Linked DNA regions of Pelorhabdus rhamnosifermentans. The protein of the gene in region 2 interacts with the protein of the main gene of each other region in a pairwise test. Links are inferred from orthologs where the notes say so. Each region holds a gene or a part of one and is shown on either strand. Other genes may lie near its edges. The genes, in order: gyrB and gyrA.

Evidence for each region.
Region 1: the proteins of gyrA (region 2) and gyrB interact in binary tests that used the Escherichia coli proteins (3 or more experiments, as listed by UniProt). The link is inferred for Pelorhabdus rhamnosifermentans from one-to-one orthologs.

The regions. Positions count from the first base shown.
Region 1 is NZ_JAHGVE010000024.1:25,900-36,316, reverse strand. Bases 3,427-6,314 are described here. They hold gyrB (DNA topoisomerase (ATP-hydrolyzing) subunit B), read right to left. Parts: upstream 5,923-6,314; coding sequence 3,931-5,922; downstream 3,427-3,930. Other genes in these bases: Ga0466249_RS20780 (DciA family protein), read right to left, coding at 6,191-6,314; remB (extracellular matrix regulator RemB), read right to left, coding at 5,944-6,213; Ga0466249_RS20795 (nickel-dependent lactate racemase family protein), read left to right, coding at 3,427-3,870. In the rest of the region: Ga0466249_RS20815 (L,D-transpeptidase family protein), read right to left, coding at 2-718; Ga0466249_RS20810 (LCP family protein), read right to left, coding at 782-2,023; more of Ga0466249_RS20795, read left to right, coding at 2,611-3,426; more of Ga0466249_RS20780, read right to left, coding at 6,315-7,042; DNA replication/repair protein RecF, read right to left, coding at 7,063-8,169; Ga0466249_RS20770 (RNA-binding S4 domain-containing protein), read right to left, coding at 8,159-8,386; dnaN (DNA polymerase III subunit beta), read right to left, coding at 8,402-9,511; chromosomal replication initiator protein DnaA, read right to left, coding at 9,821-10,417. UniProt on the Escherichia coli protein: DNA gyrase negatively supercoils closed circular double-stranded DNA in an ATP-dependent manner to maintain chromosomes in an underwound state.
Region 2 is NZ_JAHGVE010000019.1:67,829-78,475, forward strand. What follows is about bases 3,737-6,854. They hold gyrA (DNA gyrase subunit A), read left to right. Parts: upstream 3,737-4,136; coding sequence 4,137-6,572; downstream 6,573-6,854. Other genes in these bases: Ga0466249_RS18870 (L,D-transpeptidase), read left to right, coding at 3,737-4,057; Ga0466249_RS18880 (fructose-specific PTS transporter subunit EIIC), read right to left, coding at 6,650-6,854. Outside these bases: Ga0466249_RS18850 (ABC transporter ATP-binding protein), read left to right, coding at 1-306; Ga0466249_RS18855 (ABC transporter permease), read left to right, coding at 303-1,043; Ga0466249_RS18860 (SDR family NAD(P)-dependent oxidoreductase), read left to right, coding at 1,095-1,862; Ga0466249_RS18865 (uracil-DNA glycosylase), read right to left, coding at 1,962-2,636; more of Ga0466249_RS18870, read left to right, coding at 2,849-3,736; more of Ga0466249_RS18880, read right to left, coding at 6,855-8,038; Ga0466249_RS18885 (PTS sugar transporter subunit IIA), read right to left, coding at 8,095-8,547; pfkB (1-phosphofructokinase), read right to left, coding at 8,544-9,506; Ga0466249_RS18895 (DeoR/GlpR family DNA-binding transcription regulator), read right to left, coding at 9,484-10,287; Ga0466249_RS18900 (BglG family transcription antiterminator), read left to right, coding at 10,530-10,647. UniProt on the Escherichia coli protein: A type II topoisomerase that negatively supercoils closed circular double-stranded (ds) DNA in an ATP-dependent manner to maintain chromosomes in an underwound state.

The DNA.
Region 1 (10,417 bases), on a different replicon or contig from region 2:
ATTAAAGGCCCAATAAATTTAAAAGTTTCTGATCGGCTACCCCGCTAACTTTAAGTCCCCTATCATGCTGGAACCGCTTAACAGCCTCTTCTGTATCTTTATTAAAAAAACCATCCGCTCTTCCTTCGAGATAACCCAATTTTTTAAGTCTTACTTGGAGCTGGACTACATCTGCACCAATCGCTTCATATTGAAGTATACGCGGACTGCGAAACCTTTCACCTTCAATTCGTACCGATGTGCCCACAGGTACCCATTCAAAAAGTTCTTCAATATCCTTATTACACAATCGAATACAGCCTTGACTAATAAAATGTCCAATACTCCATGGCCGATTCGTACCGTGAATTCCATATCCTCCCCATGGCACATCAAGCCCTAGAAAACGTGTTCCAAAAATATCACCTGATCGATAGGACTTCCAAATAACAATCCAGTCACCAATCGGCGTTGGCGTACTACTTTTACCAACTGCAATCCGATACTTTTTATACAGATTTCCATCATTGTACAATTTTAGAACGCGATCAGAAATGTTGATGACAATCGATATTTTACCAGTTGGAGCTGACAGGAACTGATCAGAAAGAGAAATCAATTCTTGCTCATCTAAATATTCAAATCCTGCAATACTTAAAATTATACTAATAAGAAAAAGCGACGTAATCGCAAAATATGCTTTACGCCAATTGATTTTTACAGAAAAAAGTTTGATCACATCTGTTCCCCCTGCACAATAACTCGCTACATTATATGTGAGGGAACAAAAAAACATGTTTCATTATTTAGCTGCTGTATTCGCTGCGCTTTTCCTGGCTACTTCGTTAGCAGTTTCGGCTGAAGCTGGAATTGAAGCTGAACTTGAACTTGGAGCTCGGTTAGAAGCAGTATCACTCTGAATATTCATCTTAGCCGTAGTTGACTTGGACTTACTACTCGTTGTTGGAATTGTTGAATTCGTTGACGTTTTAGCAGTCGTGGATATACTCGTTGTATCGCTAGCAGAAGAATGCGACGCTTCCGCTACCTTTGTATCTTTCGGCAAAGCCGCCTCATATTCATTAGCCAACATTTGCGCTGATACCAAATAATCCTCATTGATGGTTATTCCTTGAATCTCAGCAATTTTCTTCCTCATTGCAACAATATCAGGCAACCAATAACTAATCTCATCAATATAAACAGGTCGACCAGAAACCATATCGGTTTGAATGCCTTGCTTATAAGCATCAGTGATGACTTTACTTAAACTCAGCATTTGACTAACTGGCATATCTGTCTGAAAAACAGAATTTGCTTCCTGAATCACACCAGGTAATTTAGTAATGATCGACGGACTCATAATATCGTCTAGCAAAGCTTTAGCAAATTTTTGCTGGCGCTCAATTCGACCAATATCTCCCATTTCATCATGACGAAACCGAACATATTGCAACGCTGTATTGCCATCCATATGCTGTAAACCAGGCTGCAAATCAATAAGACCATCATTATCGACTTCGCCCTCATCATAAGGATCATAATAATACATCCTTTTATCTACATTGATATCCACGCCACCTAAGGCATCAATCACTTTTTTAAACCCATCCATATTAATAGCTACATAATAATCAATAGGAATGCCTAACAACTCTGAGACCGTCTGCTCCGAAAGTTTAGGCCCACCATAAGCATAAGCATGACCAATTTTATTCGGCTCATAACCAGGAATTTTCACCCGACTATCGCGCGGTACCCACAACATAGACACATTTTTGGTATCTGTATCCACAGTAACTACACAAGTAACGTTAGAACGCCCAGGGTCATCTTTCCTTTTATTAATGCCTAACAATAAAATATTAATTTTTTTATGCGTTATGATTTGACTCACAATTGGACTATCCTGACTATGCAATCCTAAAAAAAATGCTCCTGCAATAACAGTTATAAAAGTAACTAACAGAGCTACGATAATAGCTATGCGTTTTATCTTATTTTTTCTCTGTGGAACGATAGGATTTTCTATTTGCGCCGCCAAAAAATACACCCTCTTTTTTCTGATAAAAGCCCCAATTCAGAAACCTATTATTTAATACTACAATAACAGAATATCAACAAAATGGTCAAGGTTTTTACAAATTAACTAAAATTTTGTCATTTTATTTTAACACGTAAAATAAATAAAAAGGGCCGCATTGCTGCGAACCCTTGATTTTTTTGGTGACACACCGGGGAATCGAACCCCGAACCTACTGATTAAGAGTCAGTTGCTCTGCCAGTTGAGCTAGTGAGTCATATATATTGGCTGGGGCACTAGGATTCGAACCTAGGGATGCGGGAGTCAGAGTCCCGTGCCTTACCGCTTGGCGATGCCCCAAAAGTGATTTACTAGAACATTATATTACTTTACAGCTGTTATGTCAATCATATTCTATAATATTTTAACGATAATTTATATATATTGATATGATTATTTAACTGGATACTTAGCCTTCTAGTGACCCGTAAGAATACATAATAAGTATCTCTTTGGTATATTTTATAGACTTAGACAACCTTGTATAGTACTATAGAAAGAAAGGAAAATCATCCTAAATTTCAAATTTATTCAGGAAGGTGTTTAGCATGAATAAAGAATATAAAATGAAATATGGAAAAGATGAATTGTCTTTTTCACTTGATTCTTCTCTAATTGTGGATGAATTAGTCATTAAGAAATTTCCTGAATTGCCTGACCCAGCTGCAGCAATTCGAGAAGCTATCCGCAATCCAATTGATTCTAAACCACTCAACAAAATCGTTAAACCTGGTCAAACAGTCGCTTTTATTGTCAATGACCCCACTCGTGTCGCAAATAGCTACGTCTTTATGCCCATTCTATTAGATGAGCTAAATGCCGTAGGCATACCTGATGAAGATATGCGAATTGTCTTTGCTCTAGGCACGCATCGCCTAATGACGGAGCAGGAAATGATTGAAGCAGTTAGTCCAGCTGTTGCAAAACGAGTAAAAATGTATAACAGCAACTGTAGAAATAAAGAAGACTTTCAATTTTTTGGTACTACATCGCGTGGAACGCCTGTCTATTTTAATAAACTCGTTACTGAAGTCGATCATATCATTTGCACAGGCAATATTGTTCATCACTTTTTCTCTGGGTTTGGCGGTGGCCGTAAAGCCATGCTTCCCGGTGTAGCTTATTATGAAACAGTTCGGAAAAATCATTCTATGATGTTAGACCCAAATGCAGTGATTGGTAAATTAGAAGGTAATCCCATTTATCATGATCAGGTCGAGGGAGCAGAAATGTGCCGCCCCTCATTTCTCCTCAATGTTGTGCTTAATGAAAAAAAGAAATTTTTAAAAGTTTTTGCTGGTGATTATATAAAAGCCCATCAAGTCGCCTGCGAGTTTGTCAATGAGGTATATGGAGCAAGAATTAAGCAGGAAGCCGACCTTGTTATTGCTACCTGTGGCGGCTATCCAAAAGATATTAACGTCTACCAGTTACAAAAGACGATGGATAATGCGTGGTGCGCTGTCAAGCCGGGTGGCATGGTTATCCTCTTAGGTGAATGTATCGAAGGTACAGGATCAGAATTATATGAAAAAACCATGCAAAAATATAAAACTCCCGCTGAAGTAGAAACAGCTATTCGAACTGATTTTCAAATTGGTGCACATAAAGCCTATGCTGTAACACGTTTAATGAATAAGGCGGAATTCGTCCTTGTTTCTTCCCTAGATCCTCAGCTTGCTAAGACACTCCTTTTCACACCCGCCAAAGATATGAATGAAGCATTGCAACTGGCGTTTAAAAAATTAGGCTCTCATCCAAGCATTACACTCATGCCAATGGGAAGCTTCACTGTTCCCCATATGTAATGATTCAAAAAACGCGTATCACCGAAAAGTGATCCGCGTTTTTATTATGTTTATTCTTAATTAAATATCAAGATTTTTTACAGTATGAGCATAATCTTCGATAAATTTCCGACGTGGTTCTACCTTATCTCCCATTAATATCGAAAAAATTTCATCAGCCATCATACCGTCTTCTAATGTTACTTGAAGATTCGTGCGGCCTTCTGGATTCATCGTCGTATCCCATAATTGCTCGGGATTCATTTCGCCAAGACCTTTGTAGCGTTGCACACTAATATTGTCTCGTCCGATTTTACCCAGTAAACGACCCATTTCATCATCACTGTACACATACCAGCTTTCCCGACCCTTTTTGATTAAATATAAAGGAGGCTGAGCAATATATACTCGTCCATTTTCGAGCAGCGGCTTCATATAGCGATAAAAGAAGGTTAAGAGTAATGTTCGAATATGCGCTCCATCCACATCGGCATCTGTCATAATGATAATTTTTCCATAACGACTCTTTTCTAAATCAAATTCTTCACCAATACCATTACCAAAAGCTGTAATCATGGAGCGAATTTCTTCATTATTTAATATCTTATCCAATCGCGCTTTTTCTACATTTAATATTTTACCACGCAATGGCAAAATTGCCTGAAATCTCCTATCACGACCTTGTTTTGCGCTACCACCAGCAGAATCACCCTCAACAAGATAAATTTCTGTTTGCATAGGATCTTTGATGGAACAATCAGCTAATTTTCCTGGTAAAGAACTGATTTCCAATGCGCTTTTGCGACGCGTTAATTCACGCGCTTTCCGTGCTGCTTCACGTGCACGAGACGCCATAATCGTTTTTTCAATGATTTTCTTCGTAATCGCCGGATTTTCCTCAAAAAACTCTGATAAGCCCTCACTAACAATGGAATCCACAATACCGCGAACTTCACTATTCCCTAATTTTGTTTTTGTTTGACCTTCAAATTGCGGATCTTGGACTTTTAAGCTAATGACACCTGTCAAGCCCTCACGAATATCATCACCACTTAAATTTTCATCATTTTCTTTCAACTGATTAAGCTTACGAGCATAATCATTAATCGTACGGGTCAGGGCAATTTTAAATCCACTTAAATGGGTTCCGCCTTCCTGAGTATGAATGTTATTAACAAAGGAAAATAAATTTTCCGTATAACTATCATTATATTGTAGAGCAATTTCAACAATCGTTTTATCTTTACTGCCATTGAGGTAAATCGGCTGCGGCTGCAAAACATCTTTATTCTGATTTAAATGCTCGACAAAAGAAACAATACCACCTTCAAAACAATAACTTTGTCTTACATCCGTTCTTTCGTCAATAATATCAATCGATAAGCCTCGATTAAGATAAGCCAGTTCTCTAAGCCTCTGTCTCAATATGTCAAAATGATATTCTAATTCCTCAAATATTTCACTATCCGGCTTAAATGTAACTTCTGTTCCTGTCTCATCTGTTGTACCAATTTTTCTTAGCTTGCGAGCCGTAGCCCCCCGTTCAAAACGCATATCATAGACAAAACCACCGCGCTTCACCTTCACTTCCAGCCATTCACTCAAAGCATTAACAACAGAAACACCAACACCATGTAAACCGCCTGATACCTTATATCCCTCACCACCAAATTTACCACCGGCATGAAGAACCGTCATAACTACCTCTACTGCAGGTAGTCCAATGGCATGCATATCAACAGGAATACCGCGGCCATTATCTGTCACAGTAATGCTATTATCCGGATGAATAAATACATGTACCGTATCACAATAGCCTGCTAATGATTCATCAATAGCATTATCAACTACTTCATATACTAAATGATGTAATCCCCTTGACGAAGTACTGCCAATATACATACCAGGCCGTTTACGAACAGCTTCCAAGCCTTCTAAAACCTGAATTTGCTTAGCACCATAATGGCCTGATGTGGATGTGACGGCCTCAATTTCATTTTCTGTCAAATGACCGTTAATTGGCGTGTCTTCTAATTTTTTTTCATTTATCATATCTGTATCGTTTGTACTCATAGTTCCCTCCAAATAAATCTTTTACTCTTCTTCCCTATCTTCCTGAGGTTCTGCTTTAATATATCCAGCTCGCTTTTTCAACGTAATTGATGAAATAGCTGATAAATAAACTTTATTATCTGTAACAATAAAGCTTTTTGCATTGCCATCAGAAATATCTTCTACTTTTTTTTCATTGCGTTTCGCTGTAATAAACTTTTGATTAATACCGGATTTTACAGCTGTCATATCCGTAATTGTTACAATATTTTTTAAAGGAATAACATAGTCACTGCCGATATGCAAAAACATTTTTTTTCCTCCTGACTTTACTCATGGTTTTCTCAATTAAATCGTTATTAAGAAATTCAGGTTTCGTCGATGTGAGTAGCATCACTAATGTAGATTCAACAAGAGGCGGGGGTACTGTTTTTTCCATTTCTCTGATCATCTGCAAAATAAGCTGCTGTCGTGCTTTGCGAAATTCAAAAGCTGAGCATTCAATAAAATTTTTACATTCTCGATATTGAAGCCAAGGCGCTTCCTTGAGCACTTTATAAATTTCTCCAATCCGCATCTGACGAGCTTCAATGGAACAAACAGTACAATACGTATCCTGAGGAGGACAAAGAGTACGACATTTTGCACAAGGATGATAATGTTGATCCTTTTTATATTTGGTTAATTTACAATCTTTTACAAGTAGCGAAAATACATGCTGCCTTAATTCTTGCGTCTCAATGGAATCAGTTAATTGACGAATCTGCGCTACTTCTTCTTTTGTAAGCAAAATAGAACGGATTTTCGCTGAAAGTGAAAGCTCAATTTCTCCTTTATCAGAATTTTCTTGTCGTTGAATGGATCCAGTTTGATACTTAATATCTGTAACAACTTTGCTTTGAGCAAAATGGTTCAACTTTTTTATGAGCGATTCTTTCATCATCATCAGGTGATGACACCATACAGAACTATTTACAGCCACAAAAAGTAGTCCATGATTCATTGATATAGGGCGAGTATGACAAGCAATTTCTGCTCCAACAATCTCATGCCAACGATAAAAAATCATTTCCATACGAAATTTATGATGAAGACCTAATTTTTGAAAAGCTTTCGGAATAACAACGGCGATCTTTTCCAAGACAATCACCCAATTTTATCTTATTTTACCCGACCTTGTTCAATAGTATAAACTTTTCCAAAATGATTTTTAGGAAAATCACTTTCATCTGTAGCCGTAATAAATGTTTGAATACGATTTTTGATAAACTCCAGCAAATAACTTCGTCGATTCATATCCAATTCACTCATCACATCATCAAGCAACAAAAAAGGGTATTCGCCTGTTTCGACTTTGATATATTCTAATTCAGCTAGTTTAAGCGACAAAATAGCTGTCCGTTGCTGTCCTTGCGAACCATACGTTTTCGTATCAATAGAATTAATCGTAAAACCAAGGTCATCACGATGAGGGCCCACACTTGTACTACCACGCCAAATATCTTTTTCGTGTGATTCGATGAGTTTGTTTTTCAGCCACTGAGCAATAACCACGCGATCATCGCTTAGTATTGCATCCTCATGACCGTGTTGAATATATGTAACAACTAGTTTTTCAGCACAACCAGTTAATTGCTCATGCATCTCACGAGCAAGTAGAGCTAATTTTTGAATAGTATAAAGACGCTTGTACACAAGATAAGAACCAATTTCAGCCAAGTTCTCATCCCAGGGAATTAGCAAGCTTTCCGATGCTTTTTTTTCCCTGATATTTTTCAGCAGTGTATTACGCTGTAAAACAATGCGATTATAGTGTAATAGCTGTTTATAATAAACAGGACTGATCTGTGATATTTCAATATCTAAAAAACGCCGCCGTTCTGCTGGTGCGCCTTTTAATAAATAGAGATCATCAGGTGAAAAAAGTACAGCATGAAATAATCCTATTAGCTGATTTTGCCTTATAGTATCTTGATCTAATGAAATTTCTTTTTTTTGGCCCCTTCGAAACTGAAGGGTTATTTCATGTTGTGCATCATAAAGGCTTATATCAAGTCTCACCATACATTGCTCTTGGACAAATTGAATGAGCTCTTCATCATGAGCAGAACGATAAGATTTACCTAATATCGCCAGATAAAGAGCTTCAAGTAAATTTGTTTTTCCTTGTGCATTTTTACCAATGAATACATTGATATTGTCTGGAAAGGCTAAGGTGCATTCATCATAATTCCGATAATGCCTTAGTTTAACTTGATCAATTCGCATTTTTTACAACAACCACTTGATAAGAGCCGAGCCCTTTTATTGTAATCTTATCTTTATCTTTTAATTTTTTGCGTTTTTCCGTTACTAGCTGACCATTTAAGGTAATCATCTGATCAGCTAACCAATTTTTTACTTGACCGCCTGTTTCGACGATACCTGCCCATTTCAAAAATTGATCTAATTGAATAGACTCTGTATTTATTTCAATAAGTTCCATAAAATCTCCTGCTTTTTAGTTTGATCGTACAGGTGTAATGATATAAATATATTGATCATCATGAAGCGGTTGAATCGCTGCCGGGCTAAGAGGAGTATTTAACGAAAAAGTAAGTTCATCAGTTGTAACATTTTTCAAAATATCGCTCACATATTTGGCATTAAAAGCAATATCCAATTCATTGCCTTTGATATCAGCTTCAATTGTTTCAGAAGCCTTACCAAGTTCTGGATTATTTGAATGAATAGTAATTTGGTTTCCTTTAAAGGAAAATTTAATGACATTATAATCGCCATCGCGAGCAATTAAAGATACGCGTTCAACAGCATCTAAGAATTGATCACAATTTACGGTGACAATTGTAACAAAATCGTTGGGGATAACTTTTTGATATTCAGGGAAAGTTCCTTCGATGAGCCTTGAAACAATATAAACATTATCAAATGAAAAAGCTACCTGATTTTTTTGCCAAGAAATATTAACGTCAAATGGAATATCTGATGTTAATAACCGGGCAAGTTCATTTAGAATTTTAGATGGGATGATCATTTTAATTAGTCCTTCAAAACTATCAATGGCATCTCTTTTGAGTGCTAAGCGATGAGTATTTGTTGCAACCATAGTAACATTTTGATTGTTTGCTTCAAGTAATGCACCTGTAAAGATCGGGCGTGAATCTTCTATTGCACAGGCAAAAATGGTCTTTTTTATCATATCACGTAATACATTGTCTTTTATTGATAATACATTTTCATGTGTTAATGGTTTCAGTACAGGAAATTCTTCAGCAGGTAAGCATAATAAATTAAACTGAGCAAAATTTGAAGTGATTTTTACTGTTCGATCTTCTGTAGAGGATTCGATGTGCACGTTGTCACCTGATAAATGGCGTACCATTTCTTGGAACATCTTTCCTGACAAAACACTGATTCCTTCTTCTTCAATATTTGCTTCAATTGTACAAGTAATACCTATTTCATAATCTGTTGCCTGTAATTCTAATTGATTGTTTTTAGCTGATAAATAAATGCCTGTGAGAATTTGCATAGGCGTTTTAGTTGCAATAGCTTTTTGAACTGTTTGAACAGCGTGATTTAGTTGTTCTCTTGTACATGTTAATTTCATTTATTTTTCCTCCAGATAAATTGATTATGCATAAGTTATAAACAGAAAATGTTGAGTATATTATTAATAGTAAGTACATATAATAATAAAATATATAGTCATAATAGTAGTAGGGCCTGTTAATATGTTGGTAAGTCTTGTTTTTCCCTGTCGAATATAGGGATTTCATGTGTGTAATTTGTTGATAACTAGCAGGGGGCTTATCCACATTTCCACAGTAAAATTCATCAAAAAACTTATACACAATTCATTGACAGGATATGTGCAGACTTACAAACAAGGTTATGCACTAAAACAGGTGATAAGTGTTTAATTATTTTCGATACGCTTAATTAGCTCTAAAATGGTGGTGTTAAGTTTTGAGTCTTCATTACGTTCACGACTAATTTTGTCATGTGCATGAATAACTGTTGTATGGTCACGACCACCAAATATTTCACCAATACGTGGTAGTGAAGTATCTGTGAGTTCTCGGCACAGGTACATGGCAATTTGTCGCGGAAAAGTGATATTACGCGTTCTTTTTTTTGCGGACAAGTCGTCTAATTTAATCTTAAAAAAATTCGCTACTTCGTCTTGTATAAGTTCATTCGTAATTTGTTTTGGACGATCATTTGGTAGAATATCTTTGAGTGATTCTGCGCATAAATCAAGATTAATGGCCTTGTTTGTCAGTGAAGCATAGGCCATGACACGGATTAAAGCACCTTCAAGCTCACGAATGTTGTTATCAATACGACTGGCTATGTAAACCATGACGTCATTGGGAACATTGAGTTTTTCGAGGAGCGCTTTTTTACGTAATATAGCAATCCTCGTCTCAAGGTCAGGTGGTTGAATATCTGTAATAAGACCCCATTCAAATCTGGATCTCAGTCTGTCTTCGAGGGTGGGAATTTCTTTTGG
Region 2 (10,647 bases):
TATCAGGGACTGACCGTACTTCTTACGACGCATTATATTGAGGAGGCCGAGGCGCTATGTCAGCGTGTGGCCATTATGGAACAAGGGAAGCTTATTACGACGGCTGCACCTGCTGATTTGTGTCAAAAGGTAGGTCAATTTGCTGTAGAATGGACGGCATCGGATGGCATGAAGGTCCAGTTCTTTGATGATCGGTCGAGTGCTGCCGCCTATATTACGCAGCTCAATACGAATGCGACGTTGCGCAAGACGAATTTGGAGGATGTTTTCGTAGAACTGACAGGAAGGAAAGTGAGTGGCTCATGATGCGCGATATCATTACGGTATTTTGGCGTGACTGGTTGGTCTTGAATCGACGCCTTGGGCGCTTCATTCTTTCCAGAATGGTGTCACCCATCTTATATCTGGTCGCTTTTGGCTGGGGACTTGGCAGTCAAATTCAAGTGAGTCAGGGCAGTTATTTAGATTATATCGTGCCAGGCATTGTGGCGCTCAATTCCATGATGATAAGCTTTAATGCTGTTGGGACACCCGTTAATATGGCTCGGCTGTATCATAAGACACTGGAGGAATATCAAATTGCGCCCATCAGTGCGGCCTCTTTTGTATTCGGGAAAGTGTTGTCTGGCATACTAAGGGGGCTTATTTCTTCGCTTGTTATTATTCTACTGGCCTATGTGTTTGGCGCTACACTGACTGTGAGCCTTGGATTTTGGCTGGTACTGATTTTAAATTGTGCTTTATTCGCTGCCTTGGGCTTTGTTGCAGCCATGTTCATGAATTCTCACGAGGAAATGGCTAATTTTAATACATATGTGTTAACACCTATGTCTTTTTTGTGTGCTACGTTTTTTTCGGCGGATCGGCTGCCTCCTGTTATGCATGAGTTGGTGGGGTTATTACCTCTGACTCATGCCAGCCAGGCGCTCCGATTGGCTGGGGCGGGACATGCCCTGCCTTGGTTCTCTGTGGCTGTGTTGGTTTTCTATGTTTCTCTATTTCTCATCGTTAGTATTTGGCAAATGCGGCAGATTCGCAATTAATGTGCTGCTCTTTTTCGATAACCTGAGAATTTTTATTTGCAGGAGGTTTATATGTCTGACGAATTTAAGGATAAGGTTGTCTTGATTACGGGGGGGACATCAGGCATTGGTTTGGCAGCAGCAGAAATTTTTCTGAAAAGGGGTGCCTGTGTTGCGCTTGTAGGCCGCCGTTCGGATAAGGGGATGCAGGCTTTAGCTGACTTAGCGGAATATGGTAACAGGGTCTGGTATGTTGAAGGCAATGTGGCGAAATGCAAAGATTGCCAGTCCGTTATTCAGCAAGCGGTTGAGCATTTTGGGCGACTCGATGTGGTCGTGAATTCAGCCGGAAATTACTTGGAAAAGGCGATTGCCGATGTGACGGAAGAGGACTATGAACGGGTGATGGATACTAATATCAAGGGAACTTATTTTATTGCGAAATTTGCTGTGCCGGAACTGCGTAAAGCGGGAGCAGGAGCTATTATCAATGTATCTTCGGATGCCGGCACAAATGGGAATTTGCTTTGTTCCACTTACTGTGCTTCGAAGGGAGCTGTCAATACCTTTACGAAAGCTTTGGCTCTTGAGTTAGCGCCTTACTCAATTCGTGTCAATGCTGTCTGCCCGGGCGATATTCATACTCCGTTACTTGATGAGCAGCTAAAAGACTCAAGTAATGTTGAAAAAGATTTAAAAGAAATGGCAAGTATTTATCCATTAGGCCGTATTGGAAGGCCAGAGGAAGTGGCGAATGTTATCGCCTTTTTGGCATCAGACAAGGCCTCATTTATTACAGGGGCTTTGTGGGCTATTGATGGCGGTCTGACTGCTTGTTGAAAGGAAAAAGGTTCTTCTGCCTGAAGGCGAATGATTATCATAGCGGATAAAACAGGAGTGACTGATTCATGAGACAATCATGAGTAAGTCACTCCTGTTTTAAGCATTTTCTTTGTTAGTGAAACGCTCTGTTTTTCGAAATTGATAGAGTTCGAGAAGATTCGGTACGACATCTGATTTAAACTTGTAATCGGGTACAAGTTCTTGACATTTTGCTAAAGCCGCTTGAAAATCATAGTAAACTTCCCATTTGGCTTTGACCAACTGTTTGCCTGTTAGGCGTAACAAGTAGGCCGGATGGTACGTGGCAATAGCCGGGATATTATACTTTGTATTGAACCACTTGCCACGATCTTTTGTAATGCGTGCTCCCGGATTGTCTAAATATTTTAAGGCCACACTGCCGAGGGCGATGATAACTTTCGGCGCCACGAGAGCGAGCTCTGCATCGAGCCAGTTATTGGCACAAAAATTGGCTTCCTCAATGGTTGGCGTGCGATTCCCTTTTGGGCGGCATTTGATAATATTTGTTGTAAATACGTGATCACGCGTAATGTTTACGCTCATGAGTGCCTTATCGAGCAATTGTCCGGAAGGTCCAATAAGAGGAACACCGTATTCATCCTCAACGCCGCCAGGTCCTTCGCCGACGATGGTTAGAGGACTATCGGGACTGCCGTTATAAGAAGTGGGTCCATGATTACTATTATTATGTAAAGCACACTGAGTACACTGAAATAAATTGGATTCAAGATCATCCATGTCATGAAACATCTGTGTCACCTCATTGATGTATTTATTTTTTATTGTCGCATGATAGGAAAAATTTGTACAGCCTTCGAGTAAAATTTTATTGATAAAACTTTAGAGTTGAATAGGCCATCTAGCAAATAGGCTAGATGGTTTTTTCATGAACTTTATCCGTCATAGAAGATTGGCCTCTTTCATATATGTTAGTACTTTGAGTTTGCAAAGAGGGGTGCTCTATGAAATTATCGGTACTATTGGGGCTGATCTTAACGATCCTATTGCTTGGAACGCCGCAGCAAGTTCAAGCGGAGTCAGGTGCGCGAATCATTGTCAATTTACCATCTCGAACGGTAGATTATTATGAACAAGATCAATGGGTGCAGTCGTTCCCTGTAGCCATTGGCAGAGCCGCTACACCGACGCCGCTTGGCGACTACACTGTTCAGGAAAAAGAGGAGAATCCCATTTGGTATCCGCCGAATGAGTCTTATTCTGTTCCATCAGGACCAGAGAATCCGCTTGGTTATCGTTGGCTGGGCTTCTCAGGAAATTATGGCATTCATGGTACAAACGAACCTGATTCGATTGGCGAAGCGGTCTCAAATGGCTGTGTGCGTATGCAAGAGGCAGATGTGGAAAGACTATTTGGAGAGGTTGCTGAGGGTACTCCCGTTCAGGTAACATATGAAAGAATACGACTGCTTGTTGATAAAGAGGGTGTTGCTACACTTGGGATTTATCCTGACGTCTATGGCAAGCAGGACATTACGCTGAATGATGTGAGGAGCAAGTTGATTGAAAGGCATCTTTCGGCGTTTTTATCCGATGAGGATCTTACTCAGCTCTTGGGCAAGGCGCAGGGAAAGCAGGTTCCTTTTGCGAAGGTCCATCGTCTGGAAGTGAATCAGCGAATACTGCCTGATTATGCGGTTACTTTAGCGAATCAGTTACTTGTGCCTATAAAAGCATTTCAAGATTATGTGCCAATTGAATGTGAGGCGCTGCCTGCTGTCGCAATCGGTTCAGACTGGTACATTTCTTATGATTGTATTCCACAACTTCTTGGAGGAAAAAGCTTTCTTGATAGTGCCAAGAACTGTGTTCACATTGTATTGCCTGCTATCTATTTTAATGGCGTCTTGCTTAGTCAAAGGGTTACTGTCAATCACGGCGAGGCCGTCATAGCGCTTACGGAAATTGGACGCGCCTTGGGCCTTTCTGTTACGTATCATAACTGGGCGCAGATTGCAAAGGTCGGCTGGTATGGAGTACCTTATGTTCTCATTGATGGTGAACCGTACCTTAAAATCAGTCAGCTTAGGACTTCGCTTAATATTGGCAGTCAATTTGACGAGGCGAAACAGGTCTATAATCTTACTTATCCCGCAGTTCCTATCGATTATTCTTGCGATATTGGTGTTTTAGCAGATTTTACGGATAAATAAGCAGGATTTTTTTAGATGAATATGGAAAGTATATAATTCGAGATAATTGAGATTTTACGTTTTTCGTAGAGGTGAGAATGTGGATTTTGGTTTAGGGAAGATATTACCGGTACGCATTGAAGAAGAAATGAAAAGTTCCTATATTGATTATGCCATGAGTGTTATTGTCATGCGGGCCCTGCCTGATGTGCGGGACGGACTCAAACCGGTTCACAGGCGGATACTTTTTGCCATGCATGAAGCAGGCATGACTCCGAACAAAGCTTATAAAAAATCAGCCCGTATTGTTGGTGAAGTTTTGGGTAAATACCATCCCCATGGTGACACTTCTGTTTATGATGCCACAGTACGATTGGCGCAAGACTTTTCGACACGCTACTTGCTTGTTGACGGCCATGGTAACTTTGGTTCCGTTGACGGTGACTCTGCTGCAGCAATGCGGTATACAGAAGTTCGTATGTCTAGAATTGCCGAAAAAATGCTAGAAGATATTGAGAAAAATACGGTCGACTTTGCGCCGAATTATGATGAATCTTTGAAGGAACCAACTGTTTTGCCATCGAAAATCCCTAATTTATTAGTGAATGGTTCATCAGGGATTGCCGTGGGTATGGCGACGAATATTCCACCTCATAATTTAGGTGAAGTTATTGACGGACTTGTATTAATGATCGATAATCCAGCAGTGGATATTGAAGAATTGATGCGGGCCATTCCTGGACCTGATTTTCCTACGGCAGGACTGATCTTAGGTCGTGAAGGGATTCGCTCGGCTTATACTACAGGTCGTGGTAGCGTCAAGATGCGCGCCAAGGCGCGGGTGGAGAAGATGGCCAATGGCAAGCAACGTATTTTGGTTACGGAGCTGCCTTATCAGGTTAACAAAGCCCGGCTAATTGAAAACATCGCGAACCTTGTTCGTGATAAATCGATTGAAGGCATTACAGACTTGCGTGATGAAAGTGATCGCAGCGGTATGCGCGTTGTCATTGAGTTACGGCGCGATGTGAATTCCGATGTGATTTTAAACCAGCTTTACAAGCATACGCAAATGCAAGAGACGTTTGGTGTGAATATGCTGGCCCTTGTCAATGGACATCCACGCGTACTTAATTTACGGCAAGTGCTTGAGTATTATTTAGAACATCAAAAAGAGGTTATTACACGCAGGACACAGTTTGATTTGGCGAAAGCCAAGGCACGGGCTCACATCTTAGAAGGACTCAAGATTGCCTTGGACCATCTAGATGCGGTGATTAAGACTATTCGTGAGTCTCAGACGGTGGATATTGCTCGTAGCGCTTTGATGAATGGGTTCTCACTGAGCGAGAAACAAGCTCAGGCTATTCTGGAAATGCGCCTGCAGCGTTTAACGGGCTTGGAACGTGAAAAGATTGATCAAGAGTATCAGGATATTTTAGCAACGATTGCTTATTTGGAAAGTGTTCTTGCTGATGATGCCAAGCTATTTCAGATTATTCGGGAAGAATTGCTGAGTGTAAAACAACGTTTTGGTGATGAGCGGCGTACGGTTATTACAAGTGATGTGTCCAAAATGGATCTGGCCGATCTTATTGCAGAAGAAGATATTGTTATCACGCTGACGCATTATGGATACATTAAGCGTTTGCCTGTTGATACCTATCGCAATCAGAAACGTGGCGGTCGTGGTGTTACAGGTATGAATACGAAAGAAGAAGATTTCGTAGAGCATATTTTTGTATCCACAACGCATCATAATTTGCTGTTCTTTTCTTCGCGGGGACGGGTGTATCGGTTAAAGGGATATGAAATACCAGAAGCATCCAGACAGGCGAAGGGGACAGCGATTGTCAACCTGTTGCCAACAGAGCCGAAAGAAAAAATTACGGCTGTTATCCCTGTTCGGGAATTTTCAGCTAATAAATTTTTGTTTATGGCAACAAAAAAGGGCATCGTGAAGAAAACGGAGCTTACTGATTTCGATACGGCGCGTAAAGGCGGTCTCATTGCCATTAATCTTGATGAAGATGACGACCTGATCGAGGTTAAGCTGACAAATGGCGAGCAGAATATTATTATGGGTACCAAACATGGACAGGCTATTCATTTTTCTGAAAAAGATGTTCGCATGATGGGCCGGGCGGCACGCGGTGTGAAAGGTGTAGCGCTCACGCATCAGGATGAAGTTATTGGTATGGATTCGGCTCATAAAAATGGTGAGGTTCTTACCGTGACTGCTGAAGGTTATGGCAAACGGACGCCTATTGAAGACTACCGTTTGCAGACGCGGGGCGGTAAAGGAATTATCAATATAAAAGCGACAGATAAAACGGGTGAAGTCGTTGGCATTAAAGTGGTTCGTCCTGGACAGGAATTAATGCTCATTACGATTGACGGTGTTGTTATCCGAACGGATATTGATGAGATTTCTTTAATTAGTCGGAACACGCAGGGTGTTAAGCTTATGAAAACAGCCGAACATGATAAGGTTGTTGCGTTAGCTGCTGTAGAAAAGAAAGTAGATAGTGAGTAATTCGTACATTTAAATATTATAAAAGCAGGTTTTTGTTGAGCTTTCAACAAAAACCTGCTTTTTTTCTTGGCAATTCCTTATTTTTCACTCTTAGCAGTTATCTTGGTTAAATCCTGTTTTAATAAAGTTAATAAGACGGCTGTAACGACAGTACCGATAGCAATAGCTACGATATAAAGACCGACATTGCCGACGGCATTGGGGATGGGGAGAACAAAGATACCGCCATGAGGAGCACGTAAAGTACAGCCGAATATCATAGAGAGCGCCCCGGTTACAGCTGAACCAGCCATCAGCGAGGGAATGACGCGGAAAGGATCGGACGCAGCAAAGGGAATGGCTCCTTCTGTAATAAAAGAGATGCCGAGGACAGCAGCGGCTTTTCCTGCGTCTCTTTCATCAGGTGTAAATTTATTTTTTGCTAAAAAGGTTGCTAGGGCAATTCCAAGGGGGGGAGTCATTCCTGCTGCCATAACAGCAGCCATAGGTTCAAAAATGTTGCTTGCCAATAGCCCGACACTAAAGGTATATGCAGCTTTATTTACGGGACCGCCCATATCAAATGCCATCATTCCGCCGAGCAGTAAACCGAGTGCTACGGCATTCGTGGAAGACATGCCTTTTAAGGCTTCTGTCATGATATCCATAATCGCTTTCACGGGAGTTCCTACGATATAAATCATGAGTAGTCCTACTGCTGCGCTGGAAAAGAGTGGAATAATGAGAACGGGTTTTAAGCCTTCCAGTGTTTTTGGTAATTTGATATTATCTTTTAGCCATTTGGCAATATAACCGGCTAGAAATCCGGAAATAATACCACCTAAGAAGCTAGCGCCAATTTTAGTGGCGAGCATACCGCCAATTAAGCCAGGTGTCAGGCCGGGGCGATCGGCAATTGAAAAGGCGATAAATCCGGATAGAATGGGAACCATGAGGGCAAAGGCTGTACCACCGCCAATATCCATAAGAGCAGCAGCCAAGGTGCCTTGCTCTTTAAATGCTTCAATGCCAAATACGAAAGAGAGGGCAACAAGTAAACCACCTGCGACCACAAGGGGAAGCATATAAGATACACCTGTCATGAGATGTTTGTAAGGGCCTGTGCGTTCGGCGGATTTTTCCTGTTTCCTTTCACTTATCTGTGACAGGTAATCAGCAGGTTCTTTCATGGCAAGTGCCTTTTGAATGACTTCCTGGCCGTCTTTAATGGCTGCACCCACTGAGGTTTTCAAGCATTTTTTACCGGCAAAAGGCGTATCGTCAATACTTGTATCCGCTGCGATGATGACGGCATCTGCTTGCGCAATATCTTCGGCTGTGAGGGCATTTTCCACTCCCACAGAGCCTCTTGTTTCAACCTTCATGGCATGACCGAGTTCCTTTGCAGCTTTGGCTAGCGCTTCCGCTGCCATGTAGGTATGGGCAATTCCTGTTGGGCAAGAGGTGATTGCTACGAGTTTACTCATTTTGTTATTCCTCCTTTTATTTTGAGATATAAGGGGTCTTTTTTTTATGAAGAATTTTATTCCCTCGCTTGCAGGGCTGCTTGTATTTCTTCAGCACCATTGGCATTGCGCAGAGCTGCCAGGAAATCTTCATGCATGAGCATGCGGGCTAATCGTGACAGGGCCTGAAGATGAACATCTTCGCCATTTAACGGGGCGGCAATCAAAAAGAATAAATCGGCCTTTGTGCCATCTAAGGACTGAACGTCAAGTGCTTGGGTTACACGTGCAAAAGCCAATGCTGGTTTTAATACAGCGGCAGATTTGGCATGCGGAATGGCTACGCCAAATCCAACACCCGTTGTGCCGAGGGTTTCTCGTTTTGCCACATCACTCAAATAACCGGCTCGATCAAGAACGGCACCTGTTTTCTCAAAAGCTTGGGCTAAAACATCCCACACTTCTTCTTTTGTAGAAACGGTAATATCAAGCAAAATTCTGTCGGCTGTCAATAATTCCGTAATTTTCATGCTCTTTCCTCCCAGTTTTCAATCTGCACTAAGGGCAGAAGTTTTTCGATTTCTTGAAGCGATCCTGGTTGTGTTCCGGGCTTGGCAACGGTGGCAGCAGCTGCTGCCGTTGCCAGACGGGCTTTATCAGCTAAAGATAATTCTCTTGTATCTGCTACTGCTAACCCCGCGACCATGGCATCACCAGCTCCTACGGTTGAACCAATCTTGATCGCGGGGGCTTTGACCCTTAATCTTTCATCTCCTGCGGCAATTAACGCTCCTTGCTCCCCCAGGGATACGACAACAAGTTGAATACCTGATAAAAGCAATTGATTAATGGCTTGACTGAGTTCACGAGAATTCGTGAGGGAGCGGCCCATTATTTCGCTTAGTTCTGTAATATTTGGTTTTACGGCGTAAGGTGCAGCTTCTAAGGCGGTAGTCAGGGCCGGTCCGCTTGTGTCCAAAAAGACTTTACAGTGTTGCTCTTTTAGCAGAGTAATGAGCTGATAATAGCTGTCAGGGGGGGCATCAGGGGGGAGGCTTCCTGATAATATAAAAGAATCAGCTGTTTGAGCGAGTTTGCTAATTGTTTGTTTTAAGCGCAGCCAGTCATCAGCGGAAAAGGTTAGTCCAGGAAAATTTACTTCCGTAACAAGACCAGTTGTTTGATCAACTAATTTTGTATTTACCCGTGTACAGCCGGGGATTAAAACGAAATGGTTTTCAATATCCATTTTAGTAAAGGAGGAATTGAATTTGTCGGCATTGTCTTGACCTAAGAAGCCGGTTACGATGGCGGCTTCGCCGAGCGTCTTGATGACATGAGCTACATTGATGCCTTTACCAGCAGGATCTAGCCGTTCTTGAATGACGCGATTAACTTTGCCTAGGTCAAAGCTTGAAAACTGAAGGGTGCGATCAAGAGCGGGATTGAGGGTTACTGTAATAATTTTATTTTTCCTTGTTTGAACCATGGTTTGCTCCTTTCTGTAGAGGGATGGTTTCGGCTTGTTTTATTTTTACAATTGTTTTATATTGTTTGACGGTTTTTGTTTCTAAACCACAATCTGTTAATAACAGACTGATTTCTGAAAGGTCGCAAATGTGACAGAGACTTTTTTGTCCAAATTTCGTATGGTCAACAACTAAGATAACTTCTTGGCCTGAAAGCAGCATGTGGCGCTTTGTTTCGGCTTCCATCATATTGGGTGTTGTTACTCCTTGTTCAAGATCGATATTGTTTGCTGCCAAAAAAACTTTGTCAAAATGCAAATTTTTCAATGTTTGATTTGTCAGGTAACCAACAAGGGAACGCGTGGGTTTTCGAAGTGAGCCACCAAGCAGTATAACTTCGGTAATAGTATCATCAACAAATATCTGAGCAATATCCATACTATTTGTTGCGATAGTTACTTTTTTTCCTCTTAGCTGTCGGGCAATTTCCAATGTTGTTGTACCCGAGTCAAGCAGGATTGTTTCCCCTTGTTCAATGAGTGAGACCGCGGCTGTGGCGATTTGTTGTTTTTCAGCTAAGCAACACGTCGCTTTTTCCTGAAAACTTGGCTCATATTCACTATGGCCTAAAATAGCCCCACCGTGGGTTCGGTGCAGGCATCCGGCATCCTCCAGTTCTTGGAGATCACGTCGAATCGTTGATTCAGAAACGCCAAAGCGTTCCGTCAGTATGCCTACTTTTACAGGTTGGCCTGCTTTTATTAATTCTAAAATGCTTGCTTGGCGTTCTTCTGCAAACATGGGAACCCTCCTGCTGATTGTTTTTGAACGGATAAATGATCGAATGTGATTGAATATGATAGTTTATGATTATTATAATAGTATTCCAAATAAACTGTCAACATTTTTATTTAATAAAAAAACCGGAAGCGTCTAGTGGACACTTGCCTATTTTGGTGATTAGTATATTTTTGTCATAATTGTTTCGTCAAATCTTAAACTTTTAAACCGAACTTTAGACATTATATAATAAACATAAAGGGGTGATAGGCATTACACTTAATGAATTGTGCACGCAATTATTTATCTTCATTGCTAGTACGAACGAATTTATCAAAATTACGGCTTTAGCAGAACAATTTCGGACTACATCGCGGGTTA